4 regions of the Providencia huaxiensis genome follow, and region 1 is predicted to be linked to each of the others. Evidence: predicted binding sites of a transcription regulator. Region 1 holds the regulator's gene; each other region holds the start of a gene.
The links. Region 1 encodes CRP, which controls carbon source genes, mostly activating them, when cyclic AMP is high. Its sites were predicted from a motif close to ATGTGANNNNNNTCACAT; they were not measured.
Positions count from the first base shown of each region.

Region 2: CYG50_RS09495 (sugar transporter) is a predicted target of CRP. The motif match lies at 1,224-1,241, and genes of this name have one in related genera.
Region 3: msrB (peptide-methionine (R)-S-oxide reductase MsrB) is a predicted target of CRP. The motif match lies at 2,881-2,898, and genes of this name have one in related genera.
Region 4: CYG50_RS01660 (NupC/NupG family nucleoside CNT transporter) is a predicted target of CRP. The motif match lies at 4,374-4,391, and genes of this name have one in related genera.

Region 1 is NZ_CP031123.2:4,174,884-4,180,961, forward strand. It holds gene CYG50_RS21060 (aspartate aminotransferase family protein) at 1-577, shown strand, start outside; gene CYG50_RS21065 (hypothetical protein) at 641-1,870, opposite strand; gene crp (cAMP-activated global transcriptional regulator CRP) at 2,065-2,697, opposite strand; gene CYG50_RS21075 (OsmC family protein) at 3,053-3,454, shown strand; gene CYG50_RS21080 (phosphoribulokinase) at 3,545-4,414, opposite strand; gene CYG50_RS21085 (YheU family protein) at 4,593-4,811, opposite strand; gene CYG50_RS21090 (hydrolase) at 4,808-5,791, opposite strand; gene CYG50_RS21095 (LysE family translocator) at 5,893-6,078, shown strand, end outside.
Region 2 is NZ_CP031123.2:1,698,436-1,704,513, forward strand. It holds gene CYG50_RS09495 (sugar transporter) at 1-1,085, opposite strand, end outside; gene CYG50_RS09500 (DUF2594 family protein) at 1,455-1,676, shown strand; gene CYG50_RS09505 (hypothetical protein) at 1,854-2,132, opposite strand; gene CYG50_RS09510 (alanine/glycine:cation symporter family protein) at 2,332-3,714, opposite strand; gene htpX (protease HtpX) at 4,061-4,942, opposite strand; gene CYG50_RS09520 (YdcA family protein) at 5,362-5,913, opposite strand.
Region 3 is NZ_CP031123.2:1,682,574-1,688,651, forward strand. It holds gene ansA (asparaginase) at 139-1,158, shown strand; gene pncA (bifunctional nicotinamidase/pyrazinamidase) at 1,181-1,807, shown strand; gene CYG50_RS09430 (YeaC family protein) at 1,917-2,222, opposite strand; gene msrB (peptide-methionine (R)-S-oxide reductase MsrB) at 2,337-2,750, opposite strand; gene gapA (glyceraldehyde-3-phosphate dehydrogenase) at 3,106-4,101, shown strand; gene CYG50_RS09445 (D-hexose-6-phosphate mutarotase) at 4,386-5,267, shown strand; gene CYG50_RS09450 (MipA/OmpV family protein) at 5,383-6,078, opposite strand, start outside.
Region 4 is NZ_CP031123.2:34,146-40,223, forward strand. It holds gene prfC (peptide chain release factor 3) at 38-1,627, shown strand; gene CYG50_RS01645 (BON domain-containing protein) at 1,823-2,233, shown strand; gene CYG50_RS01650 (patatin-like phospholipase family protein) at 2,376-3,473, shown strand; gene CYG50_RS01655 (TatD family hydrolase) at 3,466-4,251, shown strand; gene CYG50_RS01660 (NupC/NupG family nucleoside CNT transporter) at 4,557-5,840, shown strand.

The sequences.
Region 1 (6,078 bases):
GCTGTGTGACGACAATAACGCACTACTCATTTTTGACGAAGTACAAAGCGGTATGGGGCGTACAGGCAAACTATTTTCTTATATGCATTACAACGTTGTGCCTGATATTTTAACCACGGCAAAAGCATTGGGTGGCGGTTTTCCTATCAGTGCAATGATCACCACTGAAGAAGTGGCAAAAACCATGGAAGTGGGGGCGCACGGTACGACTTATGGTGGCAATCCATTAGCTTGTGCGGTGGGGAATGCGGCATTTGATATTATTAATACTGAAGAAGTGTTAAGTGGTGTCGAAAAGCGTCGTGAATTATTTGTTGCTCATTTAAATAAACTTAACGATAAATACCACATCTTTTCTGAGATCAGAGGAATGGGGTTATTAATCGGCGCGGAGTTAGACGGAAAACTATTAAACCGTTCGAAAGATATTTTGCAAGCCAGTGCTGTAGAAGGTCTGATGATGCTCAATGCTGGCACGAATGTTTTACGTTTTACGCCTTCACTGATTATTTCTGAGGAAGAAATTAATAGTGGGATGGCGAAATTAGAAACGGCTATTGGTAAGTTATTGGGTTAAATTGTAGAGTAAAGTTGCAGAGGCATTTTGCCTCTGCAATAAACATTTTATTGATTAAATTTTTTACTTTTTTACGATACTTTGTTGAGCTTCTAATACTAATTGTTCAATTTTTTTTTCATGTGTTGAAGTCATAACAGCCATTTCTTGGTATTCTCTTTTCAGAGCTTTCAGCCCAGCTATTTGTCTATCAAGATGATTTATTTTTTCAATTTTAATTGAGTTATTTATTTTATTTCGACGAGAAGGATGAATATAGCCTGTTGAACTATTTCCTTTGGCTAATTTGTCCATTTTTTCTGCCTGTGTTTGTTTTAGCTTTCTAGCTATCCTATTTTTTTCTTTTTTAGGTAGTCTGGTTTCGTTCGCTTTATTATCTGTAATTTCATTTTTATTTAGATTACTGAAATTTTCACTTATTAATCTAATGTTTTTATTTTTCTCTTGATGTGGAAAGTCATCTGAAAAGCACACTGAATTACCTAAAGAGGGATTGCTATCTGATTGATAACCAGAGGAATTAGAGTTTAAGCTCTCATTGCTCGAATGAAAGTTAGTAAGATGGAGAATTTTTTTAAAACTATCGTGGCTTAAGCCAAAATTTAAATTTTCATAACTTGGATACGCTGATTCATCTAATGTACCCAAAAAGTAGCTTGGTTCTTCGGTGTAGCTATCCCATTCTAAGTCAATGCACTCTGTTTCTTTATTGTTTTTTTGCATGATGATACTGTTAGCGTCTTTATTATTATAAAATCTAACATGATAGATATCTTCATTTCTTGGTATTGTTTTATTTTTGATAATTAAACTTTGAATTTTGCTAGTAGATTTTATTTTTTCAATAGACTCATGGAAAAAGTGTTTTAACTTATTGATACCGAAATCTTTAACTAAAAAATTTTTTTTGGTAGTATTAATTAACTCTGCATTAGAGTTGCTAGTTTTCATAGGAGTATTTTCCAGTTTAATATTTTTTGTTGAATTATTTTCTGTTGTAATATTATTTTTAAAGACATTTGATGGGGAAACCAAATATTCCTCTTGATAAATATAGGGAATTTTGATTTTTCCAACAGGTTGTGAATAAGGGAGTTGGCTTAGCTCGGGTTGTTCTCTCTTGTAAAACTCACAAGTTTTAATAGCGAGATTTACTTTCTTATAACCTCCTGTATTTAATGGATTAATAATATTTAACCCTTCAATAAATGAAAGGTTTTTGGATGTAATTTTTTTATTATCCATATAATTAGGTGAACTTTTTATATTATTTACTTTAGTATTTAACTCCACGACTAATAATCTCCTAGTAATAGTTTTGTTACCATTATCTTAGTGTGATCATTAGCTAGAAAAATATAAAGAAACGACACTCATTAATGAAAGTATATAAATAGGCTATGGATAAGAAAAAATAACGTTATACCAGAGGTATAACGTTATTTTAAATTGCATGCCTCGCCAAGAGAGCGAGGCTGAAAGGTTAATTAACGAGTGCCGTAAACAACAATGGTTTTACCATGTGCAGAGATCAGGTTTTGGTCTTCTAACATTTTTAAAATACGACCAACTGTTTCACGGGAACAACCTACGATTTGGCCTATTTCCTGACGAGTGATTTTGATTTGCATACCGTCTGGATGTGTCATTGCATCGGGTTGTTTGGCTAAATTTAATAGCGTTTGAGCAATACGGCCAGTAACGTCCAAGAATGCAAGGTTACCGACTTTCTCAGATGTTGTTTGTAGGCGGCTAGCCATTTGCGCAGAAAGGCGCATTAAAATATCAGGGTTTACCTGAATCAATTGACGGAATTTTTTATATGAAATTTCAGCAACTTCGCAGGCGACTTTTGCTCTAACCCACGCAGTGCGTTCTTGCCCTTCTTCAAATAACCCAAGCTCACCAATGAAATCCCCTTGATTCAGGTAAGAGAGGATCATTTCTTTGCCTTCTTCATCTTTAATTAAAACAGCCACCGAACCTTTAACGATATAGTAAAGGGTTTCTGCTTTCTCACCCTGATGGATAAGAGTGCTCTTGGATGGATATTTATGAATATGGCAGTGTGACAAAAACCATTCAAGAGTAGGGTCTGTTTGTGGCTTGCCGAGAACCATTAGCGTTATCCTCTGTATGTTATTGCAGCCATTCGGAAAAACGTCTAGAAAGGCTGGCTTTAAAGTCACTAGCTTAGCATATTAATTTGCCTTATATACCTTTAAATAATCAAGAGGCTGATTACTTCAGCGCTTTTGATTGCTTTTGGTAACGCAAATTGATATCAACACTATAATATGATCAATTAAACCGTTGAGTTTTGATCTTAATCCTATCAACTAAGTATTGTTTGTAGCATATCCAATACAGAAAGTCTTCCCTGTATCGCTTCAGCCAAATAAAGTTGATATAACATTCATTGTATCTATGGAACAATGTAGCCTTTAAATCGATTTCATTTCAAGGGGAAATACAATGGAAGCAAGAGTAAAGTGGGTTGAAGGACTTTCTTTTTTAGGGGAGTCAGCGTCTGGGCACCAAGTGATGATGGATGGCAATGCGGGCGATAAAGCGCCAAGTCCAATGGAAATGGTGCTAATGGCGGCCGGCGGCTGTAGCGCGATTGATGTCGTTTCGATTTTACAAAAGGGCCGTTACGATGTTACTGATTGTGAAGTTAAATTAACCTCACAGCGCCGTGAAGAAGCCCCGCGTTATTTTGTGAAAATCCATTTGCATTTTATTGTAACTGGGAATGAATTAACGGAAAAAGCGGTCGAACGTGCTGTTCAACTTTCTGCTGAAAAATATTGCTCAGTGGCATTGATGTTAGAGAAAACCGTTGAAGTCACACACAGCTTTGAAATAAAAAACTAAAAATAAATTTAATTTTTACTAATATATTTGAATTGAAAGATGCTTATCTTAATTAATGATAAGCATCTTGTTTATTAATCAAAAAATAATTTAATTGTTGTTCTTTTGATTAATTAATTTTTCGACTATTGGTGCCATAATTAATTCCATTGCTAACCCCAATTTCCCTCCTGGAACGACAATTGTATTCATTGCGGAAATAAATGAGCCAGATATCATTGATAGCAAATAGGGGAAATCAATTTGTTCTAGCCCACGAAAACGGATCACAATAAAGCTTTCGTCTTGTGACGGAATCGCTTTTGCTGAGAATGGGTTAGATGTGTCTACCGTTGGAACACGTTGGAAATTGATGTGAGTGCGAGAGAATTGTGGCGTGATGTAATTAATATAGTCCCCCATAGAACGCACAACCGAGTCCATGACTGCTTCGCGAGAGTGCCCTCGCTCTGTGGTATCGCGGATCAATTTTTGGATCCATTCTAAGTTGACAATAGGGACAACACCGACAAGCAAATCAACATGTTGTGCAACATTATGTTCTGGAGTAACAACACCCCCATGCAGCCCCTCATAAAATAAAATATCTGTTTTGTCTGGCAGCGGTTCCCAAGGGGTGAATGTCCCAGGTTGCAAGCCATAAGGTACCGCTTCATCATAAGTATGTAGATATTTACGGGACTGCCCACAGCCGGTTTTTGCGTAGTCGACTAAGGTTTGTTCAAGCAAAGCAAAATCATTCGCTTCGGGGCCAAAATAACTGATGTGCCGCCCTTGTTCTCTGGCTTTACGGATAGCCATATCCATTTCAGGACGTGTATAGCGGTGAAAGCTATCCCCTTCCAGTGTTGCCGGTTGGATATTTAATTGGTGAAAAACTTTACGAAATGCTTGGCTAGTTGAGGTTGTGCCAGCACCGCTTGAACCGGTGATGGCTATGATTGGGTGCTTTTTGGACATCGCAGACTCCCTGTGTTGCGCTAATAAGCACTATTTTAATCAACAGTGCATGAAGCGGATTAACGGGTGTTAGAGTTATGAGCCTTATTTGATAGTTTTACAACATGGTTGCGTTAGAAAACACCCAACTTAATTTATGGTAGATGATGACGTCAAAATGAACCACGGAATAAAAATATCATAAAGAAAAACTTCCCTTAGGCATGAAATTAACCGATTCATGCAATTCAGACCAGACTAGCACAATTTCACCAGAAACTAACTGCCGTTTCACATCGTTAACCTTATCTTGCAAGCTTTTTTCATGGGAGCCATAGTCTGTCCCTTCTCGTAAAACATAGCTTTCAATCAGATTTTCCAATGTTTCAGGGGCAAGTTCTTGCCATGGAACAATCACATTATTTCCTTATTTAAATAAGGCATTAACCATTGGGGAATGCGGGTTTCTAACCACATTTGCGGTTTTCTCAAGGTACCGCTCACAAAGCCTACGTGTCCGCCATGTTCCGTCATTTGGTATTCCACATTGTGGGGTAAAAATGATAAATCAGGCACAACTTCAGGTGCCATAAATGGATCATCTTTGGCGTGAATAATTAACGTTGGTTTAGTGATATAAGCTAATTTGGGCAATGCACTGCATTTTTGATAATAATCGGTAGCATCATCAAACCCATGAATACGCGCAGTAATCACATCATCAAACTCACGGATCCGCTTAAGCTGCTTCAATTGCAGTAGGTTTAAAGGGAGTGATCCCGGGTAGCGCACTAATTTACGCGTTGCATTACGTTTTAAGCCATTTAGTAAATAGCGTTGATAGAATTGAGATATCCCTTTTTCCATTCGCAAAGAACAGGCTTCCAACATCAAAGGGGCAGAAACAACAACACCCGCATCGATATCTGCATTTTGCCCACTTTCAGCGAGATAGCAGGCTAACATATTGCCCCCAAGAGAATAACCAACAGCTGCGGTTGGTGCATCCCCAAAGGTCTTTTTTAGCCAACGGAGGAAATAGCGGGCGTCATTTGTTTCGCCTGAATGGTAAATTCGCTGCTGGCGATTTGGCTCACCGCTACAACCTCTAAAGTGCATCACCACACCCAACCAACCGTTATTTTGGGCAGCTTCTAGCATCCCGTGGGCATAAGGGCTCTTAAAATTCCCTTCTAGGCCATGGAATATCACTAAACGTGGCTTGTGCGCCGCTAGCTCAGGTTTTTCGCTCCAAGCGAGATCGATAAAATCGCCATCTGGCAATTCAAGGCGCTGCCATATCGGTTTGATTTTCGGTGTTCTACGGAAAATCCTTGGCAGTAATGTTTGGAGGTGTGGATTTTTAGCCCAACTTATTGGACGAAAGTTTTCTGACATAGCCTTATTTTTATTTAATGGAGACTCTTGTGAGTCACATAACATACTGTTATTTTTTTGTGATGCAAGTAAACAAATTTGAGTTTGAGGCTAAATTATAAATGACATTGGGGCTGGTTTTTTCTCTTTTTACGTTTTTATTCATTGCTGCAGTCACTCCCGGCCCTAACAATATGTTGCTAACGTCAAGTGCAGCAAACTACGGTTTTCGCCATACGATAACATTATGCTTTGGTATTATGTTAGGCATGCAATCCATACTTTATCTTTCTGCATTCGGTATTGCT
Region 2 (6,078 bases), 2.1 Mb from region 1:
TGAGTCATCCCCATATGGACAATAACTTGATTACCTAGCAGCGCCCCTGCACCAATACCGATGTTGAAAATTCCAGAGAAAATTGACATTGCCAAATCGGTGGCATCTGGAGATAAATCAATCACCTTAACTTGCATCCCTAAACCAATGCACATCATTGCCATTCCCCAGAACACCGATAACATCACCAAAGACCAAACATCTCTGCCTAATGGCATCAGCAATAATAAACAAATCGTCATAAATGCGATTGCTGCGGGTAAGAATGATAATGAAAACTTGCTGCTGTAGCGACTGAATATGACGCTGCCAACAATACCAGCTCCACCAAAAATCAGCAGGAGTAAAGTTGCAAAATTTTGGCTTTGTAATGCAACTTCTCGAACAAAAGGCTCAATATAACTGTAAGCCGTAAAATGTGCGGTTACTGCTAACACCGTTAATGCAAACATTCCAACGAGTGCCGGCCGTTGAAATAGCATAGGCACACTTTTTAACGAACCGGAATGTTCACTTGGTAACCGAGGTAAATAACGGATCAAGACAACCATAGTAAACAATGCAATAACACCGATACCTAAGAATGTCGCTCGCCAACCTAAGAATTGCCCAACCACTCGGCCAAGGGGAAGACCTAATACTGTCGCTAATGCAGTCCCCGTCGCTAATAATCCAAGTGCTTGAGCTTTTTTACCTGCGGGGGCAACCCGAATAGCCAACGATGCCGTAATTGACCAAAATACAGCATGAGATAAAGCCACACCAATACGTCCTGCAATTAAAATATCAAAACTCCATGCAAAACCAGAAATAATATGGCTAATAATAAAGATAACAAATAAGAAGCCTAATAATTTACGGCGCTCTATTTTACTGGTTAATAACATTAAAGGTAGCGACATCAAAGCCACAACCCACGCATAGATTGTTATCATCAAACCAGTATGTGCGACCGTCATATCAAAGCTTTTTGCAATATCACTGAGTAATGCAACAGGTACAAACTCTGTTGTATTAAAAACAAATGCAGCAACCGCTAATGCTATTACACGGATCCAAGCTGTTTTTCTAGAAACTTGCGTCATATTTCTTTTAGCCTTCACTTTCCCACAAATAACAGATACCAACAGCTTAATTGGATGTAAAAATTGCTGCAAAAAGACATTGGTATTTAGTACAGGATTGAGTCGTTACTGAGCAACCTCTGTTGCCAATAACTCTTTTTGTGAATTGTATCACAATTTTTTATTGTTCATAAAGACTCCTTCCTACCTACTGGCAAGAAAAACAGCGGGCCTAGTAATTATTAGCGCCTCCTACATCCTATTTAATCGTTCGTTCAAATTTAACGCATTAATCTGAATATTTATAACATTCAGTTATCTGAAAACACATAGTATTACTTTCTATGCTACAATCTTGCTATTATTTTTTATGCTTAAAGGACCTTTTTAATGAAAAACCATTTTCCTACTGAACCTAACGTTAATACTTTAGCGGATGAAGTTACTTGTCTAAAAAATTTACTGACGCATATGTTAAAAGCTATCGGCCAAGCTGATGCAGGTAAAATTTTAATCAAGATGCAACGTGAAATTGCACAAATGGAAGACGAAAAACAGGCAGAAACCTATAAAAACACGTTAGAACAAATAAAAACAGGGTATCGCCAATAGATTATTTAGCGATAAATGCTATTTTAAGGATATATATACTATTGAGTGGTTTAAACTGCACAAATAACTAAGTTTTAATCATGAAAATCATCTATCTTTGTTCATGAATTAAACCATTCTTTATTCATTTAGCTCCCCCTTCAGAACCCTATGAAGGGGGCTTTTTTTTTCTACAACTTATGCATTATTCCGCTTATAAATATCTTGGCAATGCTGAATATATTCATCAACTGTCGTATCAGCGGTTTGTTTATCCCAGCTTTTCTGCTCTTCAAAAGCCCACACTTGAAATGTTTGCCCTAAGTTAGCCCCTGACATGCCAACTTGCTTATAGACTCGATGGTAAAAACCTTGCTCAGAATGATAGATCTCAAATTTAAATGGAACTAACCTAGCGGGGTTTGTCGTTGTCAAAAATTCATTACCAAACAATAACGTTTTCTCCAGAATATCCATTCTATCCCCTTGTTTAATTTATAAAATACGCATGGTTTACAACTTCTCTTCTAAGCATAGCGCATTTAACGCCATTCCGTAATTTTACCGATAAAAATAGATGATTTATATATTACCCATCGATAAGCTTTATGAATAAGAGGGGGATATTGAAGAAATAATAAGCTTCATCATTAAAATGAAGCTTATTATCAATCGATTATGATTTATTGTCGTACAACTGTTTTGCCATATCAATGCTATCTGCGTTCACATCTTTTATATGGTCTCGTGTTAACCGATAAACAACAGGGCTTAAAAGTAACAGAGCAATTAAATTAGGGATCGCCATCATAGCATTTAGTGTATCCGCTAATAACCAAACAAAATCAAGTGATTGCGTTGCACCAATTGGTAAAGCTATCAACCATAAAACTCGGTACGGTTTTATTGCTCGCAACCCGAATAAATATTGCACACATTTTTCGCCATAGAAACTCCAACCCAAAATGGTGGTGAATGCAAATATGGCTAATGCAATAGCAACAATGTAATTTCCACCTGGAATGGCTGTTTGGAATGATGATGCGGTTAGTGTCGCTCCGGTTTCACTGGTCAGCCAGCCACCAGTAATAATGATGGTTAATCCTGTAACAGAACACACAATGATAGTGTCAATGAATGTCCCTAACATCGCAATAAGCCCTTGGCGAATAGGATTTTGTGTTTTTGCAGCAGCGTGGGCGATAGGTGCACTTCCCAAACCCGCTTCATTGGAAAACACGCCTCGTGCAACCCCAAAACGTATTGCAGCCCATACCGCCGCACCTGCAAACCCACCTTGAGCAGCGACAGGGTTAAAAGCTGAGGTCACGACCAAAGAGAGCGCACCTGGGATCTCCTTAAAATAGATACCAAGCACAATGACACCTGCGCCAAAATAAGCCACAGTCATAAATGGGACAAGTTTTCCTGCAACATCAGAGATACGTCGTAATCCACCAATCAATACCGCACCGACTAATAAAACTAATACCCCCGCCGTCAACCATTTATGCACACCAAAGTTACTTTCTAGTACATCTGCAACAGAGTTAGCTTGTACCGTATTTCCGATACCAAAGCTAGCACATGCACCGAAAAAGGCAAACAGCGTTCCTAACCAAATCCATTTAGGGCCTAACCCATTTTTAATGTAGTACATTGGGCCACCAATATACTGGCCATATTTATCCACTTCACGAAAACGAACTGCTAACACGGCTTCGGAGTACTTAGTTGCCATTCCGACCAAAGCCGTCATCCACATCCAAAATAACGCGCCAGGCCCTCCCATGACGACCGCAGTTGCGACCCCAGCTATATTCCCCGTGCCAATAGTGGCCGATAACGCTGTCATTAATGCGTTAAAAGGTGATATTTGCCCCTCACCTCGTGACTCATTCTTTTGAAACAATAGCTTAAAGCCTGTTCCAATTTTTCTTATCGGTAGGAATGCAAGCCGAATTTGCATATAAATGCCAACGCCTAAGATCCCAACAAGCATTGGTACTCCCCACACCACACCATTTAGTTCACTTAACCACGTCGTTATCAAATCCATCCTACCCCCAATTAATTCATATCAATTAACATATCAATAAAATTCATAACATTTCCTTATCAATCTAATAAAGATTAAAAGTAGAATAAAAGCGAACAAAATTTCTAAAATTCATCATTTAAAATAAAAGATTGTGAGTAAGCTCACTTGTGATTTATCAATTGCAGTTATAAATACAATTAATTGCGAGTCGTCATTAAAATTGAGTTAATTGAATATGGGTTGATATTTTTGAGGGGATATGTGTCACATACTGTTTCAATAAAAAAGCCCAGTAATTAAACAATTACTGGGCAGATACTAAAATTATTGTCTACTTAAAGCTAACTTTAGACGATTATTTAGGCTACTTTAAATATTCACCTGAACGTAATGCTTCGATACGTTTGTCTAATGGTGGGTGCGATAAAAATAATTCACTGAATGCTTTACCACGACCATTGATACAAAATGCCATCAAACGACCTTCTTCTTGTGGTTCATAGCTCGTTTTCAACCGTTGCAATGCCGCTATCATCTTTTCACGCCCCACTAATTTTGCCGAGCCAGCATCCGCGTGGAACTCACGGTAACGAGAGAACCACATAGTAATGATGCTCGCCAAAATACCAAAGACGATTTCAAGTACCATGGAAACCGCAAAATAGACCATTGGGTTACCATTGCTACTTTCACTTTCGTTATCACTGTTGGACATAAAACCTGCCGCAACCTGTGCAATAATACGTGAAATAAAGATAACGAACGTGTTCACCACACCTTGCAATAAGGTCATCGTTACCATGTCGCCATTTGCGATATGGCTAATTTCATGAGCAATTACAGCTTCAGCTTCATCACGGCTCATATTTTCTAATAACCCGGTACTCACCGCGACAAGCGAAGCATCACGTCGCGCGCCCGTAGCAAACGCATTGATATCTGGTGCATGATAAATAGCCACTTGTGGCATCTGAATACCAACTTGTTGTGCTTGGCGCTCAACGGTTGATACTAACCACTGTTCCATTTGGTTACGTGGCGTTTCGATAACCTCACCGCCCACTGATTTCAGAGCCATCCATTTGGACATTAATAGTGATATGAAAGCACCACCAAAACCAAACAGACCAGCCATGATCATAAGACCTTGGACACTACTCCCTCTGATCCCAGTTAAACTTAGGATTATCCCAAACACAAACATAACTGCTAAGTTTGTGAGTAAGAATAAAGCAATTCTCATCATTTTTTATGTATTCCTTGGTAAAAACAAATATACGTAGAATTTACTTTATAAATAAGGTTTTTTCACACTTTTTCAAGTGCATTAACGCGAAAACCCTAAAAAATAACATAACTTTACATAGCTACATGCAAAACTCATTGGTATATGCTAATTAAATGATAACTTTTGATGGTGAAATTTTTAACCATTTGTTTTTTAAGGTTCATTTTATAACCATTTAAATTTAAAGTTATTTTTCATTGAAACGATAAAGCTAGTTTGTCAATCACCAAAAACAATTTAGTGTATTTATCTATCTTATCATCCACTTTGCTTGTCAAATGAATGAATATTCAATTTTACTTTTATTTTATTAAAAAATAATGCCACATTAAGTGGCACTATTATGTTTTATTGTAATTTGCAGTTTTATTTTCGAACTAATTAGTTTTCTCTTTAGTCGATTTTGTTGCTTTCTCTTTTACGGCTTTTGCAGATTCTTTGTCTGCAGCTTTAGATGCTTTCTCTTTTACGGCTTTTGCCGATTCTTTGTCTGTCCCTTTACTAACTTTATCTTTTACGTCTTTAACTTCTTTATCCGCAGCTTTGCTGGCCTTCTCTTTTACTGTCTTAGCTGTGCCAGATGCTTTATCACTTGCCTTGTCTGCTTTATCAGAAACGGTTTTACTGGCTTTGTCACTACTGTTTTTTATTGAGTCAGAAACCGATGATTTACTTGATTGCTTGACAACGCCTGTGCCAATCACCGCTCCAGCCGCTTTCGCTTTACTGTTAATATCGTTTTTTAATTCTATCGTACACACTTGCTCTGAACGGCTTGTTGACCCGTCATTACAGATAAACTTCTCCCCGTCACAACGGTCAATTCCTCCTTTACTTCCAGAACAAGGGTAATTTCTTGCATTCGCTGTATTAATAGATGCAACCATCATCACACTAACAGCCATTAATCCTATAAATAATTTACGCATGGTAATGCCTCATTGATAAGGAAACTATACCAAAAGTTTAGGATAAATTAAGTAAAGGTAAAGAAACCTATAGTTAATTATTAATTTCAGTTAGTCATTTTAAAAAATAAAGTAAACAAAGCATAAAACTGCATTAATTTGGGGACTATTTACTAAAAATATCAA
Region 3 (6,078 bases), 2.1 Mb from region 1:
GGGATTTCTCTCATAACCCCATCAATAACCTCATATCAATCTAATTATTCGTAAGTTAACGATAGTAATACGCTAACAAATACGTCAAAATCCTGATAATCACTCTCCTTCGATAAGTTGGATAAATTAGGTAATCAGATGCAGAAGAAATCAATTTATGTTGTCTACACGGGCGGAACAATCGGCATGCGCCATTCACCACAGGGATATGTGCCTGTTTCCGGTCACTTACAAGCTCAATTAGCTCAAATGCCTGAGTTTCACCGTCCTGAAATGCCTGAGTTTACGATCCGAGAGCATCAGCCGTTGATTGATTCATCTGATATTACCCCTGAAGATTGGCAGCTTATCGCTGATGACATTTGTGAAAACTACCCACTTTATGATGGGTTTGTCATCTTACATGGCACTGATACCATGGCTTTTACTGCTTCTGCGTTATCTTTCATGTTTGAAAACTTGAAAAAACCGGTAATAGTGACAGGGTCACAAATACCTTTAGAAGCATTGCGTTCTGATGGGCAGACGAATCTATTAAATGCATTATATTTAGCGGCAAACTACCCCGTTAATGAAGTCGGCCTATTTTTCAATAATAAATTATATCGCGGTAACCGCACCGTTAAAGCCCATGCTGATGGCTTTGATGCTTTTAGCTCGCCTAACTGCTCACCACTAATGGAAGCTGGCATCAATATTCGCACATTTAATACATGTCCTGCTCCTATTGGTATCGGTGAATTTAAAAGCCACCAAATTACACCTCAACCTATCGGTGTGGTTACACTTTACCCTGGGCTCTCAATTGAGATTGTTCGCAATATTCTTCAGCAACCCGTTAAGGCACTAATATTACGCTCTTACGGTGTCGGTAATGCCCCTCAGCAACCTGAATTACTCCGTATACTTCGCGAAGCAACGAGCCGAGGAATTATTGTGGTGAACCTGACACAATGTATTTCTGGTCGTGTTAATATGGAAGGCTATGCCACGGGACACGCCCTTGCTGAAGCTGGTGTGATCAGTGGATATGACATGACTTTTGAAGCCGCCTTAAGTAAGTTGCACTACTTACTTAGCCAAAATTATACCCCTGCGTTGATCCGTGAATTAATGCAGAATAATTTACGCGGTGAGTTGAGCTATGCTGATGAATAACAGATAAAATACTGAGGACATAATGAAAACAGCTTTACTGTTAGTCGATTTACAAAACGATTTTTGCACTGGTGGGACATTGGCAGTAAATGAAAGCGAACATGTTATTGATGTTGCGAATAAAGCAATGGCTATTTGCCAACAAAAACGGATAGATATCATTGCAAGTCAAGATTGGCATCCCGCGACACACCTTAGCTTCGCTGCTAATTCAAACACTCAAATTGGTGAAGTCGGTGAATTAAACGGCATTACACAAGTTTGGTGGCCAATTCATTGCGTACAAGGTGAACACGGCGCTCAGTTACACTCGAATTTAAACCAATCGCTTATTCGTGAAACTTTCACCAAAGGGGAAAACCCTCAAGTTGATAGTTATAGTGCCTTTTTCGATAACGATAAAATTAGCCAAACTCGTTTGCACGCATGGTTACAAGAACAGCATATCTCACATTTAATTATTATGGGAATTGCGACAGATTATTGTGTCAAATTTACTGTATTAGATGCGTTAAAACTAGGCTATTCCGTGGATGTTCTCGCCGATGGGTGTAGAGGTGTTAACCTAGCGGCCAATGATAGCCAAGAAGCCTTAGCTGAAATGCAAAAGCAAGGCGCAAGGTTAATCACTTTAGCTGACCTTCATTAGCTCATACTTTGCTGACAAGTTTTCTCATATCAGTTGAGAAAACTTGTTTTAGTGACCCTGTCACCCTTTAGCATCATATTGAATAACCAAACTTTTTGTAAAGCAGCTGTTATTCATCATTGTTTTGTGGTTTTAAGGTCGCTAACATTTCACCTTGAAACAACATTTTCAGCTCTTGTTTGCTCTTCATCGTAATTTCACCATTAGTCCCTACCGTCATATGTTCCGGGTCATGGTTATTCCGAGACTGCCACAATAGCACCATTTGTAAGCTATGTTCTTTCTGTTCCGGTGTTAACATCACCCCATCAGGCCATTTACCGAGTTCAACTGCTGTCACTAGGCGCTCATAAATTTCGGGGGTCATCACTGCCAACAATTGTTCAAGCTGCTCTGGATTAACTTCAACGCTCACGGTAAGGCTCCTTCAAATACACAATTAGCACATTATTTTATTTTTCTCGATTTCAGCTAAAAGCTGAATCGTTTTTGTTATTATCATAGAATAGCTTCAGCAACCTTCAGCTCTTTATCCACGTGTCTTTTCACCGCTATCATCATCAATAAAGCTTAATGATGCTGAATTAATGCAGTAACGCTGACCGGTAGGCTGAGGACCGTCTGGAAATACATGCCCTAAGTGCGCATTACAGTGTTGACAACGAACCTCAATACGATGCATTCCATGAGAGAAATCCTCAATGTATTTGATGGCCTCTTCATTAACCGGTTGATAAAAGCTTGGCCAACCACAACCTGCATCAAATTTGGTCTCAGACATAAATAAAGGTGTACCACAACATAAGCATTCGTACACACCGTCTTTACGGTTATGCAATAATTGACCACTAAAGGGTGGCTCGGTACCGGCTTGTTGTGTAACATAACGCTGCATCTCATTTAACTTTGAGATATCAATAGGTTGGTTATCTTTATTTGACATGTCATCCCTAAATATTTAAATGACTAAACGGTTTAATGGTTATCATACATCAATTTCAATCAACAAAAAATTAACAACATTTTCTGTAAAACTATTCTAAACTAAGAAGCATCTTACTTTCCGTTTTGATTTGTGAACCGTATCACATATATCACTGATAGATGGTTTCATTATGCCGTACAATCCCGATAATACGTGCGGCTGTATTTGCCGCTGAAGTGGCTGACAAATAAGCAATTGGTGGTATCAGAATTGATTTTTTTCAATAATTGACACGATTCCGCTTGACGGCTGGCAAGGTTTTGGTAACTTTAACTACAACTTAATTCACGAATAAATAGCTGGTGGAAATACTATGACTATCAAAGTAGGTATTAATGGTTTTGGTCGTATTGGCCGTATCGTTTTCCGTGCTGCACAAGAGCGTTCTGACATCGAAATCGTTGCTATCAACGACCTGCTCGATGCAGAATATATGGCGTACATGCTGAAATACGACTCAACTCATGGTCGTTTCAACGGTACTGTTGAAGTTAAAGATGGTCACCTAGTTGTAAACGGCAAAAAAATCCGTGTAACAGCAGAAAAAGATCCTGCAAACCTGAAATGGAACGAAGTCGGTGTTGACGTCGTTGCTGAAGCAACAGGTATCTTCTTAACTGATGAAACTGCACGTAAACACATCCAAGCAGGCGCTAAGAAAGTTGTTCTAACTGGCCCTTCTAAAGATGATACTCCTATGTTCGTTATGGGCGTTAACCACAAAGCTTACGCAGGTCAAGAAATCGTTTCTAACGCATCTTGTACAACTAACTGCTTAGCTCCACTGGCTAAAGTTATCAACGACAAATTCGGTATCGTTGAAGGCTTAATGACAACTGTTCACGCAACAACTGCAACTCAAAAAACAGTTGATGGTCCTTCTCATAAAGACTGGCGTGGTGGTCGTGGTGCTGCTCAAAACATCATCCCTTCATCAACCGGTGCTGCTAAAGCTGTAGGTAAAGTTATCCCTGAACTGAATGGCAAACTGACTGGTATGTCTTTCCGTGTACCTACGCCTAACGTTTCTGTTGTTGACTTAACTGTTCGTTTAGAAAAACCAGCAACTTATACTCAAATCTGTGATGCTATCAAAGAAGCAGCAGCAGGCGAGCTGAAAGGCGTTCTGGGTTACACTGAAGATGACGTTGTATCAACTGACTTCAACGGTGAAAAACTGACTTCAGTATTTGATGCTAAAGCAGGTATCGCACTGAACGACAACTTTGTTAAATTAGTTTCTTGGTATGACAACGAAACAGGTTACTCTAACAAAGTATTAGACCTGATCGCTCACATCTCTAAATAAGAGCTGTCGTGTAATCTGTCTAACTGAGCCGCCAATTGGCGGCTCTTTTGTACCGTATCCAATAACAAATTAACACTTCATATTTTCTGCTATATCGCTTATGGTTGATCTCTCATTGGATACGCTATAAACACAACTTATTTTAGAATGAATACTATTCACTGCGGCTTTAAGTATGCCGGACAGATACTCTAAATAATTCAAGTGAATGAACACCGTCAACAATGCTGCAGTTTAATGTATGACGAGTATTCACTCTGTTTCATTAACACAGGCCTAATACCATGCACGATAAACTTTTTGCATTACCGGTCATCAAACAAGTCTCCGCTTACATCACTCAACGCCAACTTGGTGAGCTTCCACTCATTGTTATCTCGCATCCTAAGGTGCGTGGGGCCGTCAGTTTACAAGGCGCCCAACTTATTGATTGGCAACCTGCGGGGCAAAAACCTTGCTTGTGGCTAAGTTCAGAGAGTGCTTTTAAAGAAGGCGTTGCTATCCGCGGTGGTATTCCTATTTGTTGGCCTTGGTTTGGTCCTGTAGCTAGTCCTAGTCATGGTTTTGCACGAATTCTACCTTGGCAATTCACTGCACATAATGAACATGAAGATGGTGTTATTTTAACCTTCACATTAACAGATACAGAATATACCCGTAAATTATGGCCCCATGAGTTCACCCTGATCCTACGAATGAAACTAGGTGAAACATGTGAGCTTGAACTAGAAAGTTATGGGGACTTCGAAACGACTGCTGCATTACACAGTTATTTCAATATCAGCGATATTCAAAAAGCCACTGTATATGGATTAGGTGGCCACTATTTCGATAAAGTCGCAGATAAAGAAGCTTATGTAAATGAACCACTGAAATTTAATAAACATACCGACCGTATTTATTCAGAACCAGAGGAATACAGCCTCTTACGTGATGACGGATGGGCCCGTACAATAGAAATTCACCATTACCATAATAGTGATGTTGTCTGTTGGAACCCTTGGGCAGAATTATCATGCAGTATGGGCGATATGCCAAATAATGGGTACAAACAGATGGTTTGTGTAGAAACAGCAAGGATCAACGTCCCAATGAAAAGTGATGCGCAGCACCCTGCTCGCCTTTCATTAGTGATGGTCAGCCGTGATAATAAGCCGCAAGATTAATTATCCATTCTGAGCATATAAGATCTAAGCACATCAAATTTCTCGATAGATAAAATTAGCCCCTGATAATCATCATGATATCAGGGGCTAAATAATTTAATATTCTATAACGAACTTAGAATGTGTAAGTGACGCCCGTCCACATAATGGCAGAAACATCTTTATTTACCATTGGGCTATCTTTCACTTCACTTGGCAGGCGGTCAACACGGCCCATTGCGAATACCGTCCAATTTTCATCAAAGCGGTAATTCCCTGTCACCTCAACGTATGGTGTCCAACTTGAACCTGGGTTATAGCGTTTTAAACCGCTATTACGTGATTCTTTTGAAGACACGCCATATTCATAACGGTTTTGGTTCTTACTATCCCATTTAATACCCAGACCTGGAGTGATTGACCATTTGTCACCTTCAAAGCCATACAGGTAGGCAAACTCACCACGAATACCATTACTGATACCTAAAATATCACCAGAAATATTCGTTCTCAGTGTACCCCAATCAGCTTTATGACGATAAGTCAGCCCCGTCATCACCGTATCACGGCGGCGGTCTAACTCGCGCATCGCTTTATCATCATTGTCTTTAGGTTTAAAAAATTGTGGGTAATAATAAGCATCCAATGATAACTGGTCTTGTGTATCATTCCATAAATAATAACCCGCAGCTAATGTATGAAAATAGAAATTCTCACTGTCATAATTAACAATAGGCACTGGCGTGACATAATCACGGCTCTTAATTCCTTTATAAGGTGTTGACTGCGCTAATACCGAACCACCAACAGACCAAGTTCCTGCAAATGCGGC
Region 4 (6,078 bases), 430 kb from region 1:
GTGTACAAATCCGTGTACAAACTAAAAGAATTTATACATGGCAAACCAAGATTTTCTTAATGAAATCAATAAGCGAAGGACCTTTGCTATCATCTCTCACCCCGATGCGGGTAAAACCACAATAACCGAAAAAGTGTTATTGTTTGGACACGCTATTCAACGTGCAGGTACGGTAAAAGGCCGTGGCTCTAACCAACACGCTAAATCCGACTGGATGGAAATGGAAAAGCAGCGTGGTATTTCGATTACCACCTCTGTCATGCAGTTTCCTTATAATGATTGTCTTGTTAACTTACTGGATACCCCAGGTCACGAAGACTTCTCTGAAGATACTTACCGTACATTAACAGCGGTTGACTGCTGCTTAATGGTGATTGACTCAGGTAAAGGGGTTGAAGACCGGACACGTAAGCTGATGGAAGTTACCCGTTTACGTGACACTCCAATCTTAACTTTCATGAATAAATTGGATCGTGATATTCGTGACCCAATGGAATTAATGGATGAAGTGGAAAATGAGCTGAAAATTGCTTGTTGTCCAATCACATGGCCTATCGGTTGTGGTAAATTATTCAAGGGTGTTTATCATTTATTACGCGATGAAACAATCCTATACCAAACAGGTCAAGGGCATACAATTCAAGAAATCCGTATTATTAAAGGGCTAAATAACCCGGATCTCGATGCAGCCGTAGGTGATGAACTAGCCGCGCAGTTACGCGATGAGCTGGAATTGGTTCAAGGGGCATCCCATGAGTTTGACCATGATGCCTTCTTGCAGGGGGAATTAACCCCAGTCTTTTTCGGAACAGCGTTAGGTAACTTTGGTGTTGACCATATGTTAGATGGTTTAGTGGAGTGGGCTCCGCAGCCGCAACCACGCCAAACAGATTTACGCCAAGTTAATGCGACAGAAGAAAAATTCACTGGCTTCGTGTTTAAAATTCAAGCCAATATGGACCCAAAACACCGTGACCGTGTTGCATTTATGCGTATTGTTTCAGGTACTTATGAGAAAGGCATGAAACTGCGCCAAGTCCGTATCAAAAAAGACGTAGTAATTTCCGATGCGTTAACTTTTATGGCGGGGGACCGCTCTCAGGTCGAAAACGCCTACGCAGGGGATATTATTGGGTTGCACAACCATGGCACGATCCAAATCGGTGATACCTTCACACAAGGTGAAGAACTCAAGTTTACGGGTATTCCAAACTTTGCCCCTGAATTATTCCGTCGTATTCGTTTACGTGACCCGCTAAAACAAAAACAACTGCTAAAAGGCCTCGTTCAGTTATCTGAAGAGGGGGCGGTACAGGTTTTCCGTCCGTTAACTAACAATGACTTAATTGTTGGTGCGGTAGGGGTGCTGCAGTTTGACGTGGTGGTTTCGCGTTTGAAAAGCGAATATAACGTTGAAGCTATTTATGAAGCTGTTAACGTTTCTACTGCGCGTTGGGTTGAGTGCGATGATGCGAAGAAACTTGAAGAGTTTAAGCGCAAAAATGAGCAAAACTTAGCCCTTGATGGTGGCGATAACTTATCTTATATCGCACCTACAATGGTGAATCTTAACCTCACCAGTGAACGCTACCCTGACGTTAAATTCCGCAAAACACGCGAACACTAATTGTGTTTATGACCCACGACTAACATGGTTAGCAGTGGGTCATCTTATTTCGAACTTCATTTAAAGTTACTTTCCCTGTTTTTTTGGTGCTTATCATCAAGAATATTCTGTGTTTATTACCTTTCTCTTTATTTTTTATGTTTTTTTACTTAGGCTATATTATTCGTTGTCCATTGCAGTGAAAGGAAGGTTTTTATGAAAAAAGCAAAACTATTGAGTTGGTTAGGAGTTATTGGGTTGAGCTGGGCACTCGCGGCTTGTAGCTCATCATCTGATAGTGCTTTGAAAAAACAAGCTTCAGATACGTGGGACAGTGCATCTAAGACAGTTGAAATGGCAGGTAAAGATACTGGAAATGCTATTTCGAGTGGCGCTAAAAATACCGGCGAGTACATTGATGACTCAGCGATTACTGCTGATGTAAAAGGGAAATTACTGGGTACGAAAGGTATATCGAGTAACAGCGTATCAGTTAAAACCGTCAATGGTGTTGTTTACTTATCAGGTTTTGTTAAATCAGCCGATCAAATGGATAAAATTACCCAAGTTACATCGCAAGTTAATGGGGTTAAATCGGTACAAAATGGTTTAGTGATTGCTAACTAAGTGGTAAATAAATGTCTCAATAGCTCATATTGCTGAGTATTTATTGTACAATGTTGATAGAATGGGTTTTCTAGGGGAAGCTCATTCTGTTTTTGAGCTATTTAAAGTGAATTAAAAAGAACTTCTGTCATCCAGAGGCATTATGGGAAAACACGTTTCAGTTACACTCGGCACGATTGAGCCGCTTGCATTCTTTGATAATATCAACTCGGGAAAAACGGCTCTGATTTGTGAAGGTGGCGGCCAACGAGGGATTTTTACTGCAGGTGTACTGGATGAGTTTCTTATCTCTGATTTCAACCCTTTTGATCTGATGATTGGTACTTCTGCAGGAGCTCAAAACCTTTCTGCGTATATTTGTGGGCAAGCGGGCTACGCACGTCGCGTGATCACACGCTATACAACCAATTCAGCATTTTTTAATCCCTTGCGTTTTATTCGAGGTGGCCATCTGATTGATTTAGATTGGCTAGTCGATACCACAGCAAAAGAATTTCCATTACGTATACAAGCAGGGCTCGATTTATTAGATTCAGGCCGTGAATTCTATATGGGGGCAAGTCGCAGTGATGATTTTTCTGCGGCCTTCTTACAGCCTGATGCCGACACTTGGTTGGATATCATTCGTGCGTCCAGCGCGATCCCGGGTTTTTATCGGGAAGGCGTCGAACTTGATGGCACTTTATATCAGGATGGCGGTATTAGTGCTGCGATCCCAGTTGAAGAGGCATATCGTCGTGGCGCAGAGACCATTGTTGTGATCCGTACCGTTCCCTCCCAAATGTATTTTACCCCTGAATGGGTGAAAAGAATGACTCGGTGGTTGGAAGGGGAAAATAATGGCCTACAACGTATGGCCGCTATGCTGAAAGTTCATCTGAAAAGTTACCGTAAAACGCAAGAATTTATTGAAAACCCACCAAAAGATGTACAGGTCTTTGAGATTTATCCACCTGTTCCACTGAAAAGCAGTGCGCTGGGTAGTAAGGTGTCTTCACTTAATCAAGATTACCATACGGGTCGCCGGTGTGGCCGCTATTTTATTGCAGCACTGGGTGACGCATTTGACCACAGTACAAATCGCTTTAGACATACCTTGGCACAGAAAATTGAGTCGAATCCATTAGATATTCAGCTTGAGCCTCAAGTACCGAGTGAGCTCATTCCTGAATTGGTGACTGAGCCTGTCTCTTCAGTGCCTCTGGCTGCAATATCAGCAAATGAGAGCCGTGATGGCTGAGCTTCAATTTATCGATACCCATTGCCATTTTGATTTTCCACCCTTTAGTGACTCTTTTACTGAAAGCTTGAAGCTTGCTCAGCAAAGTGGCGTGAGCGATATTGTCATTCCTACGGTGAGTGTGGATAATTTTGAGCGTGTTTGGCAACTGGCACAGCAGTACCCGCAGCTCCATGCTGCTATGGGTTTTCATCCATTATATTTAAGTCAGTTTCAAGAACAACATATTGATATATTGACTGATTATCTAACTGAAAAAAATAAAAAATGTGTAGCGATAGGCGAAATTGGGCTTGATCTCTATATGCAAAACCCGCAATTTGAACGCCAGCAAGAGGTGTTGTCCGCACAATTAAAGTTAGCGAAACAGTTTGATTTACCCGTTATTTTGCATTCACGAAAAAGCCATGACCCATTAGCAGCGATGTTACGTCGTTTTGAGGTCCCTGCTCGTGGTGTCGTACATGGCTTTGCTGGCAGCCTATCTCAAGCGCAAGCCTTTGTTAAACTTGGTTATTATATTGGTGTGGGTGGAACCATTACTTATGAAAGAGCGAATAAAACTCGCCATGTGATGTCCCAACTTCCTTTGGCTTCATTATTATTCGAAACGGACGCCCCCGATATGCCTGTTTCGGGTTTCCAAGGTGAGCCAAATCGGCCTGAACGTATTGAGTGGGTTTTTCGTTCATTATGTGAGCTTCGCCACGAATCCCCTGAAGAAATAGCCCAACAACTTTACAACAATAGCTTGTCGTTATTTAATCTCACCAAATAAAACCGCATACAAATTCATAAGTAATGTTTATGTAATTTCACTAGTTAGCTATTTAAATCTATTTAGTCTTTATTGTGATGAATTAGGACTTTAGTTCCTTTCCAGACTAAACCGAGTCTATTTTGTGATTCTTGTCACATTATGTGAATTTTTGTTGTTTATTGCAGTGTGTATTTGTGATGAGTATTGCGGGTTATTGGTGATGACTAGGTATAATCATCAGATTAAGAATCAAGGCGACTTACACGTTTCCTTATATATCAACCTAAAATAAAGTGAACAGGGATCCTTCCATGCAGCTCATTATGAGTATTATCGGAATGGCGGTACTTATCGCGATAGCTATTCTATTTTCCAGCAATCGCCGAGCAATTAAACTCCGCACAGTCGGTGGTGCATTTTTAATTCAATTAGCCATTGGCGCATTTGTTCTTTATGTTCCTGCGGGGCGTAGTGTGCTTCAAGGGATGTCTGATGCGGTTTCTAAAGTTATTGGATATGGCCAAGATGGGATGAGTTTCATCTTCGGTGGCCTTGTTTCCGATAAAATGTTTGAACTGTTTGGCGGCGGTGGCTTTATTTTCGCTTTCCGTGTTCTGCCAATTATCGTTTTCTTCTCTTCATTAATTGCTGTGCTTTATTATTTGGGCATCATGCAGTTAGTGATTAAAATTCTTGGTGGTGGCCTGCAAAAAGTACTGGGAACCTCAAGAACCGAATCCTTATCTGCGACAGCGAATATCTTCGTAGGGCAAACGGAAGCGCCATTGGTTGTTCGCCCTTATATTGCAACAATGACCACATCAGAGCTGTTTGCCATCATGTGTGGTGGTTTAGCTTCTGTCGCGGGTTCAGTTTTGGCGGGCTATGCACAAATGGGTGTGCCTATGGAATACCTGATCGCCGCCTCCTTTATGGCCGCTCCAGGTGGTTTATTATTCGCTAAACTGATGGTTCCAGAAACGGAAGATGTGAACGATCGGGTTGATGCAACCGATTTAGTTGCTGAAGATGAGCGCCCAGCCAATATCATTGATGCAGCAGCATCTGGTGCATCATCAGGGATGCAACTGGCACTGAACGTGGGTGCAATGTTATTAGCTTTTATCGCATTGATTGCGTTGATTAATGGCATCTTAGGTGGCATTGGTGGTTGGTTTGATTATCCACAATTATCACTTGAATTATTATTAGGTTGGTTATTTGCACCGATTGCCTTCTTAATTGGTGTACCGTGGAGTGAAGCGACAGTCGCGGGTTCTTTTATCGGTCAAAAAATTGTCGTGAATGAATTTGTTGCCTTTATGAACTTTGGTGATTATATGAAGGCAGATGCAGAAGTGCTGGCAGCGGGTAAACAAGTGCTTTCTGATCATACTAAAGCGATTATTTCGTTCGCATTATGTGGGTTTGCTAACCTTTCATCCGTCGCTATCTTACTCGGTGGTTTAGGGGGCATGGCGCCAAATCGTCGTAGTGAGGTTGCTCGTTTAGGTATGAAAGCGGTTATGGCGGGTACCCTGTCTAATTTAATGAGTGCAACCATCGCAGGCTTTTTCTTGACGTTAGGCGCAGCGGCAGTCATTTAATTTATGTATCTGGTGGTAAGATTTATACCATCTCAAATAAGTCAATCGGAAGGGCAATAGTCCTTCCGTTTTCATTTTGATTCGCTATATTCTTTTATGACTTTTTATATCAATCGTAAATTTTCAACTATTCTTAACTTAGTCAATTAATGATGAAGAATACATTGAAAAGCCATTTGAGCGAAAAACTGATGGTGAGAGATGATATAATTAGATATTCATCACATTTTTTATTTTA